Regions from separate parts of the Pseudomonas sp. NPDC078700 genome, predicted to be linked through region 2. Evidence: predicted binding sites of a transcription regulator. Region 2 holds the regulator's gene; the other holds the start of a gene.
What was found. The regulator FliA, encoded in region 2, starts transcription of late flagellar genes. The targets are predictions, from matches to a motif close to CTAAAGTTTNNNNNNNNNNNGCCGNTAA.
Positions count from the first base shown of each region.

Region 1: a site for FliA is predicted at 4,792-4,819, ahead of ACIGCM_RS07180 (methyl-accepting chemotaxis protein). Genes of this name have one in related genera too.

Region 1 is NZ_JBITUI010000002.1:285,421-292,935, reverse strand. It holds gene ACIGCM_RS07200 (flavin-containing monooxygenase) at 1-619, shown strand, start outside; gene ACIGCM_RS07195 (aldehyde dehydrogenase family protein) at 652-2,100, shown strand; gene ACIGCM_RS07190 (hypothetical protein) at 2,215-2,589, shown strand; gene ACIGCM_RS07185 (helix-turn-helix transcriptional regulator) at 2,586-2,789, shown strand; gene ACIGCM_RS07180 (methyl-accepting chemotaxis protein) at 3,135-4,763, opposite strand; gene ACIGCM_RS07175 (SLC13 family permease) at 5,040-6,311, opposite strand; gene ACIGCM_RS07170 (tartrate dehydrogenase) at 6,543-7,515, opposite strand, start outside.
Region 2 is NZ_JBITUI010000001.1:497,435-504,949, forward strand. It holds gene ACIGCM_RS02360 (chemotaxis response regulator protein-glutamate methylesterase) at 1-78, opposite strand, end outside; gene ACIGCM_RS02365 (chemotaxis protein CheA) at 122-2,290, opposite strand; gene ACIGCM_RS02370 (protein phosphatase CheZ) at 2,303-3,091, opposite strand; gene ACIGCM_RS02375 (chemotaxis response regulator CheY) at 3,111-3,485, opposite strand; gene fliA (RNA polymerase sigma factor FliA) at 3,626-4,372, opposite strand; gene fleN (flagellar synthesis regulator FleN) at 4,369-5,199, opposite strand; gene flhF (flagellar biosynthesis protein FlhF) at 5,313-6,617, opposite strand; gene flhA (flagellar biosynthesis protein FlhA) at 6,673-7,515, opposite strand, start outside.

The DNA.
Region 1 (7,515 bases), on a different contig from region 2:
CAACCCATGGGACCAGCGCCTGTGTCTGGTGCCTAACGGCGACCTGTTCAAGGCGCTGCGCAAGGAAACCGCATCAGTGGTCACCGATCGCATTGCCAGCTTCACGGCACAAGGCGTACGCCTTGAGTCGGGCCAACAGCTTGAGGCTGATATTGTGGTCACCGCGACCGGCCTTAACCTAGTGCCATGTGGCGGCGTTCAGTTTGAAGTCGATGGCCAACCTAAAAACCCGGGGCAAACCTTCTCATACAAAGGGCTGATGATGTCGGGCCTGCCAAATGTAGCCGTCTGCGTTGGCTATACCCATGCCTCATGGACCTTACGAGCCGACCTGTCGTCAATCTTCGTTTGCCGTTTGATCAATCACATGGCGCAAAAAGGCTACAGCCAGTGCATGCCCGTGATTGACGATTCGGACATAGACCAACGTCCGCTGCTGGACATGAGTTCTGGCTACATCCTGCGCGCCGTCGACAAGTTCCCCAAACAGGGCAAGAACGCACCTTGGCAGCAGAATCAAAACTACCTGCATGATTTGGTTGATATGAAGTTTGGGGCCATCAGCAATCGCGGCCTGAAGTTCTCTCGCCCAGACCAAGACCTGAAACGCAGCGCTTAGTGCTGCTCCAGAAGCAGAGCGGAGATTACAACATGACATTTATCCAACGCGAACAACAGGCAAGCTCTGACGACGCAGCTATCGCGCAATTGCGTGAGGTATTTGCCCTGCAGAAAAAAGCCTTTCTTGAGCAGCCATTACCTGACCTAAAGCAGCGTCTGGAGTTGCTCGGTGCGCTGGCCAATATGATGGTGACCAATCGGGTAAAAATTCAAGATGCAGTCGCCGCCGACTTTTCGTCGCATCCACGCCAATTTGCAGACTTGGTGGAGTGTTTGGGTGTCGCGGGTCGAGCACAGTATGTAGCCGAGCATCTGGAGGGCTGGATGCAAGCGCAACAACGCAGTCCCGATGCGGCCCTGTACGGCAACGGGCGCGCCTGTGTACTGGCACAACCCAAAGGCGTGATTGGCAATATGGCGCCGTGGAATTTCCCATTTGATATAGGCATCGGCCCGGCAGTGGAAATGTTGGCGGCGGGTAACCGAGTGATCATCAAACCATCCGACCTGACCCTGGCGTGCAGCGAGCTAACCCTGGAGATGATCCGTCACACCTTCGACCCCGACCAGGTCGCAGCAGTCGCGGGCGGTCTGGAACTGGCCAAGGTTTTCCCAACCCTGAACTGGGACCATTTGATGTACACCGGCAGCACCGAAGTCGGGCGCAGCATCGCAGTGGCGGCGGCGCAGAATCTGGTGCCCGTCACACTTGAGTTGGGCGGCAAGTGCCCGGCGCTCATTGCCGATGATGGCCTCAACCCACGCACCATCGAACAGATCGTCGGCTGCAAGACCATCAAAAACGGACAGATGTGCGTCACCGTGGATTACGCCTTGGTCAGCCATGCACAACGCGATGCGTTTGTTCGCATGCTCAGCGACCACATGCATACCAACCTGCCGGATTACACCGAGCGCCAAGACACCACTGGCATCATCAATCAGCGTCACCTACAGCGCCTGCAGAGTTATCTGGAGGACGCAACAGCCAAAGGTGCGACCCTGGTTCAACTGGGCGGCGAGATGGCGCAAGGCAGCCGCCGCATGCCACTAACCCTGGTGCTTGATACCCGCGATGACATGTTGCTGATGCAGAATGAAATCTTCGGTCCGATCTTGCCGATCAAGACTTATGACGACATCGCCGAGGCCATTGATTTCATCAACGCAGGTGAGCGCCCGCTGGGCATTTATGTATTCACCGAAACAGCGGACATCGCCGAGCAGGTGTTGGCGCGGACTGTGTCTGGAGGTGCCTGCGTAAACTCGGCCGCATTACAAGCCGCCATGCCATGCTTGCCATTTGGTGGTATCGGCAAAAGCGGTAACGGTCGTCATCATGGCCATGAAGGCTTCCTCGAATTCTCCAACCTGCGCTCAATATTCTATCGCGGAGAAAACGATCTGGTAGCCGCCATGTTCGCGCCCTACGGCGAACTGGCTGATGCAGTGATTGCCGGCGCACTGGGCCACGACTGAAACACCGCTGCCTGCCCAGGGAGAGGACTACGTCGGCGACAACAATGTAAAGCATGCTTTACATTGTTGAAACCTCATGCCAAAGTAAAGCTACCTTTACATGAGGTGCATGCAATGAAGTCATATTTTTACGAGCTAGGTGCGGCGCTAGCCCTCTATATGCTGGTACTGACAGCGTCACTGTTACTGCTCATACAGCATCAGGACTCAGGACTGTTCTTGCGTGTGGTTATCACCCTCGCCCCAGTCATTCCAGCAGGTTTGATGTGCTGGGCGATTGTTCGGCAACTCCGGCGGCTGGATGAAATGCATCTGCGGATTCAATTTGAAGCGCTTGGTTTTGCTTTTGCCGCCTCAGCATTACTGACCTTCAGCTATGGTTTTCTGGAAAATATTGGCGCTCCACACATCCCTTGGCTTTGGGTTTGGCCAGTCATGGCGGTGATGTGGATGATTGGACTGCTGATAGCAAGAACTCGCTATCAATGAAAAATAATCTGAAAGAGCTGCGCGCCCAACTCAAATGGTCCCAACAGGATTTGGCCACCCGGTTGAATGTTTCACGACAAACCATCAATGCGATAGAAAATGGCCGGTACGACCCAAGCCTGCCTTTGGCATTTCAAATAGCACGTATTTTTCAGCAGCCCATTGAAAGCATCTTTGATGATGAGATCACAGATTCATAAAACGACTTTATATTCATAACAGACTTCGAATAAACGCAGATACTCGCCCTAAAAAGCTGTTTGAAGAGGCTTGAGAATAAACCGTTGGGAATGTCGCCTTGCATTGCGGACATCGCCCAAGCGCTCGACAGCCGGGAAGCACAATGGCAAGCAGGTCATCTTTAAGTGATCTGCATAGAGTGAAACCCTGATAGGTAAATCAGTCACACGGTCCCGTGTGACTGATTACTCCCACAGAGATCTTGCTCGCGCCACAGCCCAAAACCTCGAGTAGCCAAGTCCATCAGAATGAGCGTTCTTCTGGGCTGGTCAACTACATCATGCTGAAATGAACTTACGCGCTCCTCAGACTTTAAATCGACCGGTTAACTGATTCAGGTCAGAGGCCAAGGTTGATAGTTCGGCGGTGGCCAGTGCGGTCTGGCTCGCGCCTTCCGATGTCTCGCTGGATAAGTCACGGATACTCACCAGATTCCGGTCAACTTCACGGGATACCTGTGCCTGCTCTTCCGCAGCCGTGGCCATCATAAAGTTGCGCTCATTTATCTGGGTTAATGACTCGGTAATTTCCACCAACGCCTTACCGGCGCTGTAAGCCAGTTCAAGCGTTCTCTGCGCCTGCACGCTGGTTTGGCTCATTGAGGCAACAGCATTACTCGTGCCTGCCTGAATCGAACTGACCATTTGTTCGATTTCTTGAGTGGACTGCTGTGTGCGATAGGCCAGCGCCCGAACCTCATCGGCGACCACGGCAAAACCGCGGCCTGCTTCACCGGCCCTTGCGGCTTCAATCGCAGCGTTCAATGCAAGCAAGTTTGTTTGCTCGGCAATTGCTCTTATCACGTCAAGCACTTTGCTAATGTCGGTCGCCATCACAACCAGTGCTTGCACCTCACTTGAAGTTGTCTCGACACTGGCAACCATCAGGTTAATCGCGTTAACGGTTTCATCCACTTGGGTCCTGCCATCGGCAGCAGCCTCACTGGACTGCGCGGTCATCTGCGAAGTCGAAGTGGCATTATTGGCAACCTCTTCAACGGCAGCACTCATTTCAGTCACCGCAGTTGCTGCCATTTCTATTTCGTGGCCTTGGCGTTGAATAGTCTGCGCAGCATCCTCGGTCACAGCATGCATTTCTTCCGAGGTCGCGGCCAACTTAGTGGATGAGTCGCCAATCAATGTAAGGGCATCTCGTAGTTGGTTCTGCATGGCGGCAAGTGCTGCGACCAACCGCGCGGCCTCATCAGAGCCTTCGATCTTGATATCCTGGCTCAAATCGTTTTTTGCAATGCGTTCAGCGATGGCCAGTGAAGCACCAATCGGCGCGGTTATGCTGCGGGTGAAAAGTAAGGCAAGCAGCAAGGACGCGACAAAACTTATTGCAACCGAAGTCCAGACCACAAGGTGAGTTTGCCTATACACCTCATCAGCCTCTACGCCGGCTTCTGCGGCTTTTTCTTCATTGATTTCAGTCAGTTTAGTCAGCGTCTCTTGAACCAGCCCAGTAGCGGGCTTCATCTCGTCACCGGCGAAATGAACCGCTTCTTCCAGGTTTGCGGATGCAATAATTTCCAAGTATTGGTTTTGGACGGTGATATAGGCGTTGCGCGCCTCGACAAACGCGTCGTAAGCCATCCGGCCATCTTGAGTGACGATTAAGCTTTCCAGGGCCTTGATAAGGTTTTCTATTCTTGGTCTAGCTTGCAAGATGTCGTTACGTGCTTGAGCGCGGCGCTCTTCAGACTCAATCGGATTTCTTACCAGAGCACTGTTGCGACGGATCCCCACAAACTCTTTACTCAGGTCACCAACCAACCTGATGGTGCCGACCACGTTAACTTCTACATAAGTCTCTGAATCATTAAGTTTGTCTGCTTGACGCAGCGAAAGCAGACCGACGCAGACAATCATTAGACAAAAAAAGCCAAAGCAAAGCGCTGCGCGAGGCGCCAAATTCAGTTTTCGTAATAGCATCAGGGTACCCTCCATGGTTGATACTTACCTATCGCTATGCACCCGGAAAACTTGACGCCACAACAGGTTTAACCACGCCTCCCCCAACAAAAGTTGGCTCTCTCTATCTGCCCTACCTTGAGAAAGCGTCGGGCACAATAATTCGATTGCAGTTCAACACCGCAGACCGCCTTAAATGTTGGGGCTGGAGGATTGTTGAGATGGCCCTCCTGCGCATTCATACACAGGCAAGAGGACACTAGATAACAGCCGAAAACTTGAGCCTAATCGCAATGATTAACTCGGGAAAAATGGGAAAAAGATCAACAAAAGAGGTATCGATATAGCGCCAGCTACCAAAATAAGTGGCAAACCACACTTTACGTAGTCGAAGAATTTATACCCTCCCGCAGAGAGCACCATCAGGTTTGCAGGCATACCGATTGGCGTCGCATAAGCGCAAGAGCCACCAATTACGATACACATGAGAACTGCTCTTGGATCGGCACCAAGGTTGGTCGCAATGGACATACCTATCGGAACCAAAAGTGCCGTTGTAGCAGTGTTAGACATGAAATTGGTGAGCGCACAGGATATAGAGAATATGGTAACTAGAAGCACAATCGGTGATGCATTTTCACCGAGCATACCCATGATATAGCTAGCGGTTTCTGCCCCAGCCCCTGTCTTATCCAACGCACCTGCCAATGCCAATGTTCCACCAAATATGAATATGGTTTGGGTATCGATGGATTGGTAAGCCTGCCTCTCTGTTAATACGCCGACTAAGACTAAAACCGCCGCACCAATACATGCAGTGATGTGCAGCGGGATACCGATTACGCTTTCAAATACCATACCTAGAATGGTGCCTATCATCACCACCAAGGAAGTGACTTGCTTCCATTTTGGAACCATCGAGAAATCGGGTGAGGCATGCTCAGCCGTTCTGCTGTCGCTGCCATTCGCTTCTGGCAAAAGACGGTAGCCGAAAAAAGCGAAATAAATAATTCCACAAACGAGCAGCGGAAGGCCGATTTTTGCGTACTCAAAAAATGAAAACTCTAAACCCACCTTTTGCAGCGCACTTTGTGCAATTAAATTACCGGGGGCACCGATAAGTGAGAGATTGCCACCCATCGCAGCAGCAAAGACGAGAGGCATCAACAAACGCGAACGCGCGAACCCTGATTTTGAGGCGATACCAATAACAACAGGGATCAGCACCGCTGCAGTACCGGTATTGGAAAGTACGCCAGAGAGCAGCCCGACTATAACCATAACCGCCACAATTAACTGGCGCTCAGTCTTGGCAAATCGAGTCACCAGGCCACCAATATTGTTGGCCATACCCGTCTGAAATAAAGCGCCGCCGACGATGAACATTGCAACAAAAAGGATAACGTTTGTGTTGATGAACCCGTTGAAGGCACTTTTTGCATCAAGTACGCCAGTCAGAACAAGGCCCAAACAAACGATGATAGAGGTGAGTGCGAGAGGGATTCGCTCCCAGACGAACATAACTGTGGCGAATAGCAAGAAAAGCAACGTAATTTCTATGTGGCTCATGCAATTCACTCCCTGAGTCGGGAGGCTCCATATATTATTTTTGTTTAGGAATGTCTGCTCGCTGCTCAAGGCAGCTAACAGGCGGAGCAATAAAACCCCGGCTACGGTATTTCGGTCTTTATTTCTTCTGCAGATTCACAGCGTTAACACATCGCTACACCGACAAGATGCAACGGTTGTTAACAACACATAGAAAGTACCGACAGACATGCCGGTACTTTTAGGCGTGTCTTAACGATTAATGACTTCAAGAACTGCATCAGTCACTTGACGGGTGGTGGCTGTACCCCCGAGGTCTGGTGTGTGCAAACCACTTGCAGTGACATCCTCAATCGCACGCATAAGGTGCTCGCTTGCAGCTTTTTCACCCAGATGATCAAGCATCATGGCTGCGGTCCAGAACGTGGCAATTGGATTAGCGACACCTTTACCCGTGATATCAAATGCCGAGCCATGGATAGGCTCAAACATGGATGGGAACGTTCTATCTGGGTTGAGGTTCGCGGTCGGTGCAATGCCTAAACTTCCAGAGAGCGCTGCTGCCAAATCAGACAAAATGTCGGCGTGAAGATTAGTGGCAACGACCACATCCAAACGCTCTGGCTTGAGTACCATGGTGGTCGTGACCGCATCGACTAATTCACGCGTGGTGCGAACGTCAGGGAAATCCTTGGCAACCTCAGCAAAGACTTCATCCCACAGCACCATGCCGTGCCGCTGAGCATTAGATTTGGTTACCAGGGTCAGGTGTTTGGCTGGACGACTGCGGGCCAGTTCGAAAGCAAAACGGTGGATGCGCTCTACACCAACGCGGGTGAAAGTTGACACTTCAGTTGCAACTTCGATCGGCAGACCTTGGTGTACACGACCACCGCTACCTGAATACTCACCCTCTGAGTTCTCACGCACGATAACCCAGTCAATAGCTTGGCCATTAGTCAGTGGGCTTTTTACCCCAGGCAGAACCCGAGCAGGACGAACATTTGCATATTGATCAAAGCCCTGGCATATCGGCAAGCGGAGACCCCAAAGGGAAATATGATCCGGTACTTTCTGACTGCCTACAGCGCCAAAGAAAATAGCATCAGATTGCTTGATCTCAGCCAAGCCGCCTTCAGGAATATAGTAACCATGCTTGAGATAATACTCAGAGTCCCATGGGTAATGAGTGACATCAAACTTGAAGCCCCCTAGGCGATTCGAA
Region 2 (7,515 bases):
CGGGTCCGAAGAAAGGATTTCAGAGACTCGACGGCGAAAAAAACCGGAGTCATCTACTACCAATACTTTTACAGCCATTAGAGCTCCTTAACTGCGCAGCCTCAGGCTGCGCAGGCGACAGTCACATGCGGCGGGCGTAGTGTTTGAGCATGCTTGGCACATCAAGAATCAGTGCAATACGCCCGTCACCGGTGATGGTCGCACCCGACATTCCGGGCGTGCCTTGCAGCATCTTGCCAAGCGGCTTGATCACCACTTCTTCCTGACCCACCAACTGATCAACCACAAAGCCGATACGCTGACTTCCGACAGTCAGAATCACCACATGGCCTTCATGCTGCTCTTCATGGGCTGCACCTTTAACCAGCCAGCGCTTGAGGTAGAACAATGGCAGGGCTTTTTCACGCACCACCACCACTTCTTGACCATCAACCACATTGGTGCGCGACAAATCGAGGTGAAAGATCTCGTTGACGTTGACCAATGGGAAAGCAAAAGCCTGATCCGCCAGCATGACCATCAAGGTCGGCATGATTGCCAGCGTCAGCGGCACTTTAATGACAATCTTCGAGCCCTGGCCTTTGACCGAGAACACGTTAACAGTGCCATTAAGCTGAGAGATTTTGGTCTTGACCACATCCATGCCGACACCGCGGCCGGACACATCGGATATCTCGGTCTTGGTCGAGAACCCAGGCGCAAAGATCAGGTTGTAGCACTCAAATTCATTAAGGCGATCGGCTGCGTCTTTTTCCAGCAAGCCTTTCTCAACCGCTTTGGCGCGCAGGACATCGGCGTCCATACCTTTGCCGTCGTCGGTGATCATCAACAGGATATGATCGCCCTCTTGCTCGGCCGACAGCACGACCTTGCCGCCACGTGACTTACCCGCGGCTTCACGTTCGTCCGGTGATTCAATGCCATGGTCAACCGCGTTGCGCACCAAGTGCACCAATGGATCGGCCAAGGCTTCAACCAGGTTTTTATCCAGATCGGTTTCTTCACCAATCAGCTCTAAGCTGATTTCTTTCTTGAGGTTACGTGCCAAATCACGGACCAAACGCGGAAAGCGGCCAAAGACTTTCTTGATCGGCTGCATGCGGGTTTTCATCACCGCAGTCTGCAAATCCGCAGTGACCACATCCAGATTGGAAACCGCCTTGCCCATGGCTTCATCGTTACTGCTTGCACCCAGGCGAACCAGACGGTTACGCACCAGCACCAGCTCGCCGACCATATTCATGATCTCGTCAAGCCGCGCAGTATCAACCCTAACGGTGGTTTCCACTTCGTTGGCTGGGGCTGTTTTTTCAGCCACCGGTGCCGCTGCTTTTGCTGGCACGGCTCGAGGTGCTACTTTGACGGGCCGCACATCAGAACCGGCAACCTGGGCCACGGGCTCGGTAAACTTGCCTTTGCCATGCAGTTCATCCAGCAGCGCTTCAAATTCATCGTCGCTGATGTTGTCACTGCTCGCAGCAGGGGTCGAAACCGTTTCGTTGGCCTCAGTGGCGGCAGGTGCAACAATTTCCGGCGCAACAAACTGGCCTTTGCCATGTAGCTGGTCGAGTAAAGCTTCAAACTCGTCATCGCTAATTTCATCGCTGACCGGGCCGGCGGCAGGCGAACCTGTGGCAACCGGTGCCTCAGCATTGACCGGCGCAACTGCGCTTTGGTCGCCAGCAAACTGACCTTTGCCGTGCAACTGATCAAGTAGTGACTCAAACTCATCATCAGTGATTTCATCACTGGCCGCAGGGACATCGACTTGCTGCGGTGTTTCATCAAGTGCATCGAGCAACTGCTCAAATTCACTGTCGGTAATATCGTTATTAGCCGGTGTCGGAGCGGCGGCAGTCGGCGCTGCAACTACTGGGGCGACCACAGCAGGCGCAGCAGATGTCGGCTCAGCTAACTGGGCCAACGCGGCCAGCAACTCTGGCGTCGCAGCCGTAGGTGTGGCGCCTTCACGCACCTCACTGAACATGCCATTAACCGCGTCAAGCGCTTCAAGGACAACGTCCATAAGCTCCGAATCAACTCGGCGCTCGCCTTTACGCAATATATCGAAGACGTTTTCAGCGATGTGACAGCACTCCACCAGCTCATTGAGCTGGAGAAATCCGGCACCGCCTTTAACTGTGTGAAATCCCCGAAAAATCGCATTGAGCAGATTCATATCATCCGGGCGGCTTTCCAGCTCAACCAACTGCTCGGACAATTGTTCGAGTATCTCGCCGGCCTCTACCAGGAAGTCCTGGAGAATTTCTTCATCGGCGCCGAAGCTCATATGTACGTGCTCCTAAAATCCCAGACTGGACAACAGATCGTCGACGTCATCTTGACTCGATGCAACGTCATCAAGCTTATCGGCATGAATCTGCGGACCTTCACCCTGAGATGGATTTTTTTCTTGTTGTTTTTCTGCACGCAGCGTTTCTGGGTCATGTTCGATGCCTGCATACCGGTCAACCTGGGTTGCCATAAGCATCAATTTGAGCAGATTGCTCTCAACTTCAGTCACCAGTTGAGTCACGCGCTTAATGACTTGACCGGTCAGGTCTTGATAGTCCTGAGCCAGTAAAATATCGTTTAAGTGACCGGACAACTTGCCACTGTCGCGCTCGCTATTAGCCAGAAACAACTCGACCCGCTTAGCCAGCTCGCGAAAATCCTCTGCGCCCATCTCACGGCGCATAAAGCGCCCCCAGTCGGCACTCAGACTTTGTGCGTCAGTGCGGATATCGTTAACCAACGGCGCACTTTGCTCAACCAGATCCATGGTTCGGTTGGCCGCATCTTCGGTCATCGTCACCACATAGTTGAGGCGTTCGGTTGCGTCAGTAATTTGCGAGGCTTCAGTCGCATATGGCAGGCGCGGGTCTAGCTGAAAGTTGACAATGGCGCTGTGCAACTCGCGGGTTAGTTTGCCAACTTCATGGTAAAGACCACGGTCACGCACTTTGTTAAGTTCATTGATGACCTGAACCGCATCACCAAAATTGCCGCGCTCTAGGCTTTCAAGCAATTGGTGGGCATTACTTTTCAGGGTCGACTCAAAGTCACCCATTTGGGAATCATCGTGTTCCATAACAACCTCAGCGCAGACGTCAGCCGTTTACACGCTCAAATATCTTCTCGATTTTTTCTTTGAGCACCTGAGCAGTGAATGGCTTCACCACGTAGCCATTCACACCGGCTTGAGCAGCCTCGATGATCTGGTCACGTTTAGCTTCAGCAGTCACCATCAGTACCGGCAGTTGTTTCAGACGCTCATCAGCACGCACTGCGCGCAACAGTTCAATACCGGTCATGCCAGGCATGTTCCAGTCAGTCACCAGAAAGTCGAAGCTGCCGCTTTGCAGCATCGGCAATGCAGTTGTGCCGTCATCGGCTTCAGCGGTGTTAGTAAACCCCAGGTCACGCAGGAGGTTTTTAATAATGCGGCGCATCGTTGAAAAGTCATCAACGATGAGGATTTTCATGTTCTTGTCCAAGTCGACCTCCGTACCTTCCCCAGTGCATTCAGCATTCTGAATGCACCCTCTAATCGTGAAACCGGCCTGGCCAGGCGCACACTAACTGCGCCTCGCTATACAAGGTTTTCAGAATCTGGCTACAAATGTTATTGGGCTCGCCATTCACCTAGACGCGCGCGCAAACGTGCGGCGCATTGGCTATGCAACTGACTAACCCGAGACTCACTCACCCCTAGCACTTCACCGATTTCCTTGAGGTTCAGCTCTTCGTCGTAATACAACGAAAGAACCAATTGTTCACGTTCTGGCAGGTTACCGATTGCATCAGCAAGGGCTGCCTGAAAGCGCTCTTCCTCAAACTCCCGTGAAGGCCCGGATTGACTGTTACTGGCATCTTCCTGCAAGCCGCCGTTTTCACCGTCCTCCAAGAGGTCGTCAAAACTGAATAAGCGGCTGCCCAAAGTGTCGCCAAGAATGCCGTAGTAATCTTCGAGACTCAATTGGAGTTCGGCAGCAACTTCGTGATCTTTAGCGTCACGACCTGTTTTTGCCTCAATTACTCGAATTGCATCACTGACCATGCGGCTATTGCGATGCACAGAACGCGGTGCCCAATCGCCCTTACGCACTTCATCAAGCATGGAACCCCGTATACGAATTCCGGCAAAAGTCTCGAAGCTCGCACCTTTACTGCCGTCGTACTTTTTTGAGGCTTCGAGCAGGCCAATCATTCCGGCTTGAATCAAATCATCAACTTGAACATTCGCTGGCAAGCGCGCCAAAAGGTGATAGGCAATTCGCTTAACCAGTGGCGCATAACGCTCGATCAGCTGATGTTGCAAGTCTTTACCCTGCGCTTTGCTATACATTCGAAGTCCAGACGCCGCTGTCATGCCGGCGTGTCAGTAGCAGGTTGATGCACCAGACGCTCGACAAAAAACTCCAGGTGCCCGCGTGGATTGGCGGGTAAAGGCCAAGTGCAGACTTTCTGGGCAATTGCGCGAAACGCCACGGAGCATTTTGAACGTGGAAATGCTTCAAATACTGCACGTTGCTTCTGTACCGCCTTACGCACCGACTCGTCATAAGGCACAGTACCAACGTATTGCAGGGCGACGTCCAGGAAACGATCAGTCACCTTGCTCAATTTAGCGAACAGGTTGCGCCCCTCTTGCGGGGTGTGCGCCATATTGGCCAACACGCGGAAGCGGTTCATCCCGTAATCACGGTTAAGCAACTTGATCAATGCATAGGCGTCAGTGATTGAGGTTGGCTCGTCACAAACTACGACCAAAACTTCCTGGGCGGCTCGCACGAAGCTGACCACCGAATCACCAATACCCGCTGCGGTATCAACAATCAGCACGTCGATGTTCTCGCTGATATCGCTAAACGCCTGGATCAATCCAGCGTGCTGCATCGGGGTTAACTGGACCATGCTTTGTGTGCCGGAAGCGGCAGGCACAATACGAATACCGCACGGTCCCTGGATCACCACGTCGCGCATATCACATTCGCCACTGATGACATCTGCCAGCGTACGCTTTGGTGTAAGTCCGAGCAGCACATCAATGTTGGCCAAACCTAAGTCGGCATCCATCAACATGACGCGCCGTCCCTCTTCAGCCAATGCCATGGCCAAATTGACTGACACGTTCGTTTTGCCAACCCCGCCTTTACCGCCGGTGACAGCAATAACTTGAACTGGGTGCACCGCCATTTAATTACGCTCCTTGCTCACGCAGGTCAGGAGCACATTGTCCTTTGTGCTCCGACTAAGATGAACACAACCCGCTTGCATCAAGGCTGTGCTAAAAATCATGTGGTAATGCATCAGCTCGCCCGTTTTGCCGGTTGCTGGTAAAGGCCCGCAAAGACTTCAGCCATGGTGTCTTCGCTCGGCTCTTCCTGAGCTTGGAGGCCGACTGCGCGACTGACCAACTGGTGACTGCGCGGCAGTTGCAAATCATCTGGAATTCGAGGGCCATCAGTTACATAAGCCACCGGCAAACGCTGACTAATGGCCAACCCTAAAACCTCACCCATACTTGCTGCTTCGTCCAGTTTAGTCAGAATACAGCCCATAAGCCCACAACGCTTATAACTATGATAAGCCGATTTGAGCACCTGATTTTGACTGGTTGCGGCCATAACCAGATAATTTTTCGCATTAATTGAACGACTTGCCAAGGCCTCCAACTGCATACGCAGCGCCGGATCATTGGCTGGCAGGCCTGCAGTATCAATTAAAACCACACGTTTGCGCATCAACGGCGTGATGACTTGAGTCAGCGACTGACTTGGATCGACCAGCGTCACAGGCACATTGAGAATGCGGCCCAGGGTTTTCAACTGTTCTTGAGCACCGATGCGATAGCTGTCCAGGCTGACCAACGCGACATTCTGCGCGCCATACTTCAGCACATAGCGAGCAGCCAATTTGGCGATAGTGGTGGTCTTGCCCATGCCAGCAGGCCCTACCAGCGCAATCACACCACCGTCTTCTAAAGGTTCTTGCTTAGGCACTTGGATCGCGTGAGCCAAGTGGGCCAGAAGCATACGCCATGCTTGACGAGGCTCGGCAATATCATTGACGCGTTCCAGCAATGGCCGGGCGACATCGGCCGGCAAGCCCATGCGCTGCAGGCGACGCCACAAATTAGCTTGTTGTGGGCGGCGTGTTTGCATTTGCCCCCATGCGATAGAGCCGAGTTGAACTTCAATCAACTCACGCAGACCTGAAAGTTCAGAGCGCATCGCATCGATAGTACTTTGATCAACCGCTGCCGCCGCCGCTTTAGTCGAGGCACGCACAGCAAGATCCAATGGGCTTTCAGGCTGTTGTTCAGACAGCTCAGCAAACAACTGCAGGTCCTTCGCCACCTCGGGTTCAACACGCAGGCTCAGCTCTGCATGGGCAGCGGCGATCTTTGACTGGGTTTTGCGCAACTCGCTTTCCAGTTCAGGGTTCGGCAGGCGTGCCGGAGCCGCAGGAATCTGGTAATCCAGAGCCGCCGTCAGTTCCACGCCGCCAGCAACGCGGCGATTTCCGATGATCGACGCATCAGCGCCCAGTTCTTCACGAACCAGCTTCATGGCTTGACGCATATCGGCAGCAAAAAAACGTTTAACCTGCATACCTGTGACCTCGGCTTTGCGGTGGCTGGACTACATCTGTGCGACTCAGCACCACTTAATTCTGACCCACCGTCGCTACGATGGTGACCTGCTTGTTATCGGGTATTTCCTGGTAGGCCAACACATAGGCATTGGCTACCGCCATTCGTGCAAACCGCGAGAGCATCGCCCTGACCGGGCCCGCCACCAGCAGAATCACCGGTTTACCGAGCATTTCTTGGCGCTGCGCTGCATCAATCAAAGACCGTTGCAGCTTCTCTGCCATACCCGGCTCTAAAAGAATGCCTTCTTCAGAACCTTGACCGGCCTTCTGTACGCTATTTAGCAATATCTGTTCCAACCTTGGTTCCAAGGTGATCACAGGCAGCTCCGGCTCTAGTCCCACAATGCTTTGCACGATTGCGCGAGATAAAGAAACCCGTACTGCAGCCACCATCGCGGCGGGATCTTGACTCTTTGGCGCCACATTGGCGATGGCTTCGGCGATGGTACGAATATCCCGCACTGGCACTTGTTCTTGCAGCAAGGCTTGCAGCACCTTGAGCAGGGTCGACAGCGAAACCAACCCCGGCACCAGCTCTTCAGCCAGCTTTGGCGAGCTTTTGGCCAGCAACTGCATAAGTTGCTGGACTTCTTCGTGGCCCAGCAGCTCGTGAGCATGCTTGTGCAACACCTGATTGAGGTGGGTTGCTACCACGGTGCTGGCGTCGACTACGGTGTAACCCAGCGATTGAGCCTGATCACGCTGATTGACTTCAATCCACACCGCCTCCAGACCAAACGCCGGATCTTTGGCGGCCACCCCATTGAGGGTGCCAAATACTTGCCCTGGGTTAATCGCTAGCTCACGGTCCGGATAAACTTCAGCTTCAGCCACGCTCACGCCCATCAAGGTCAA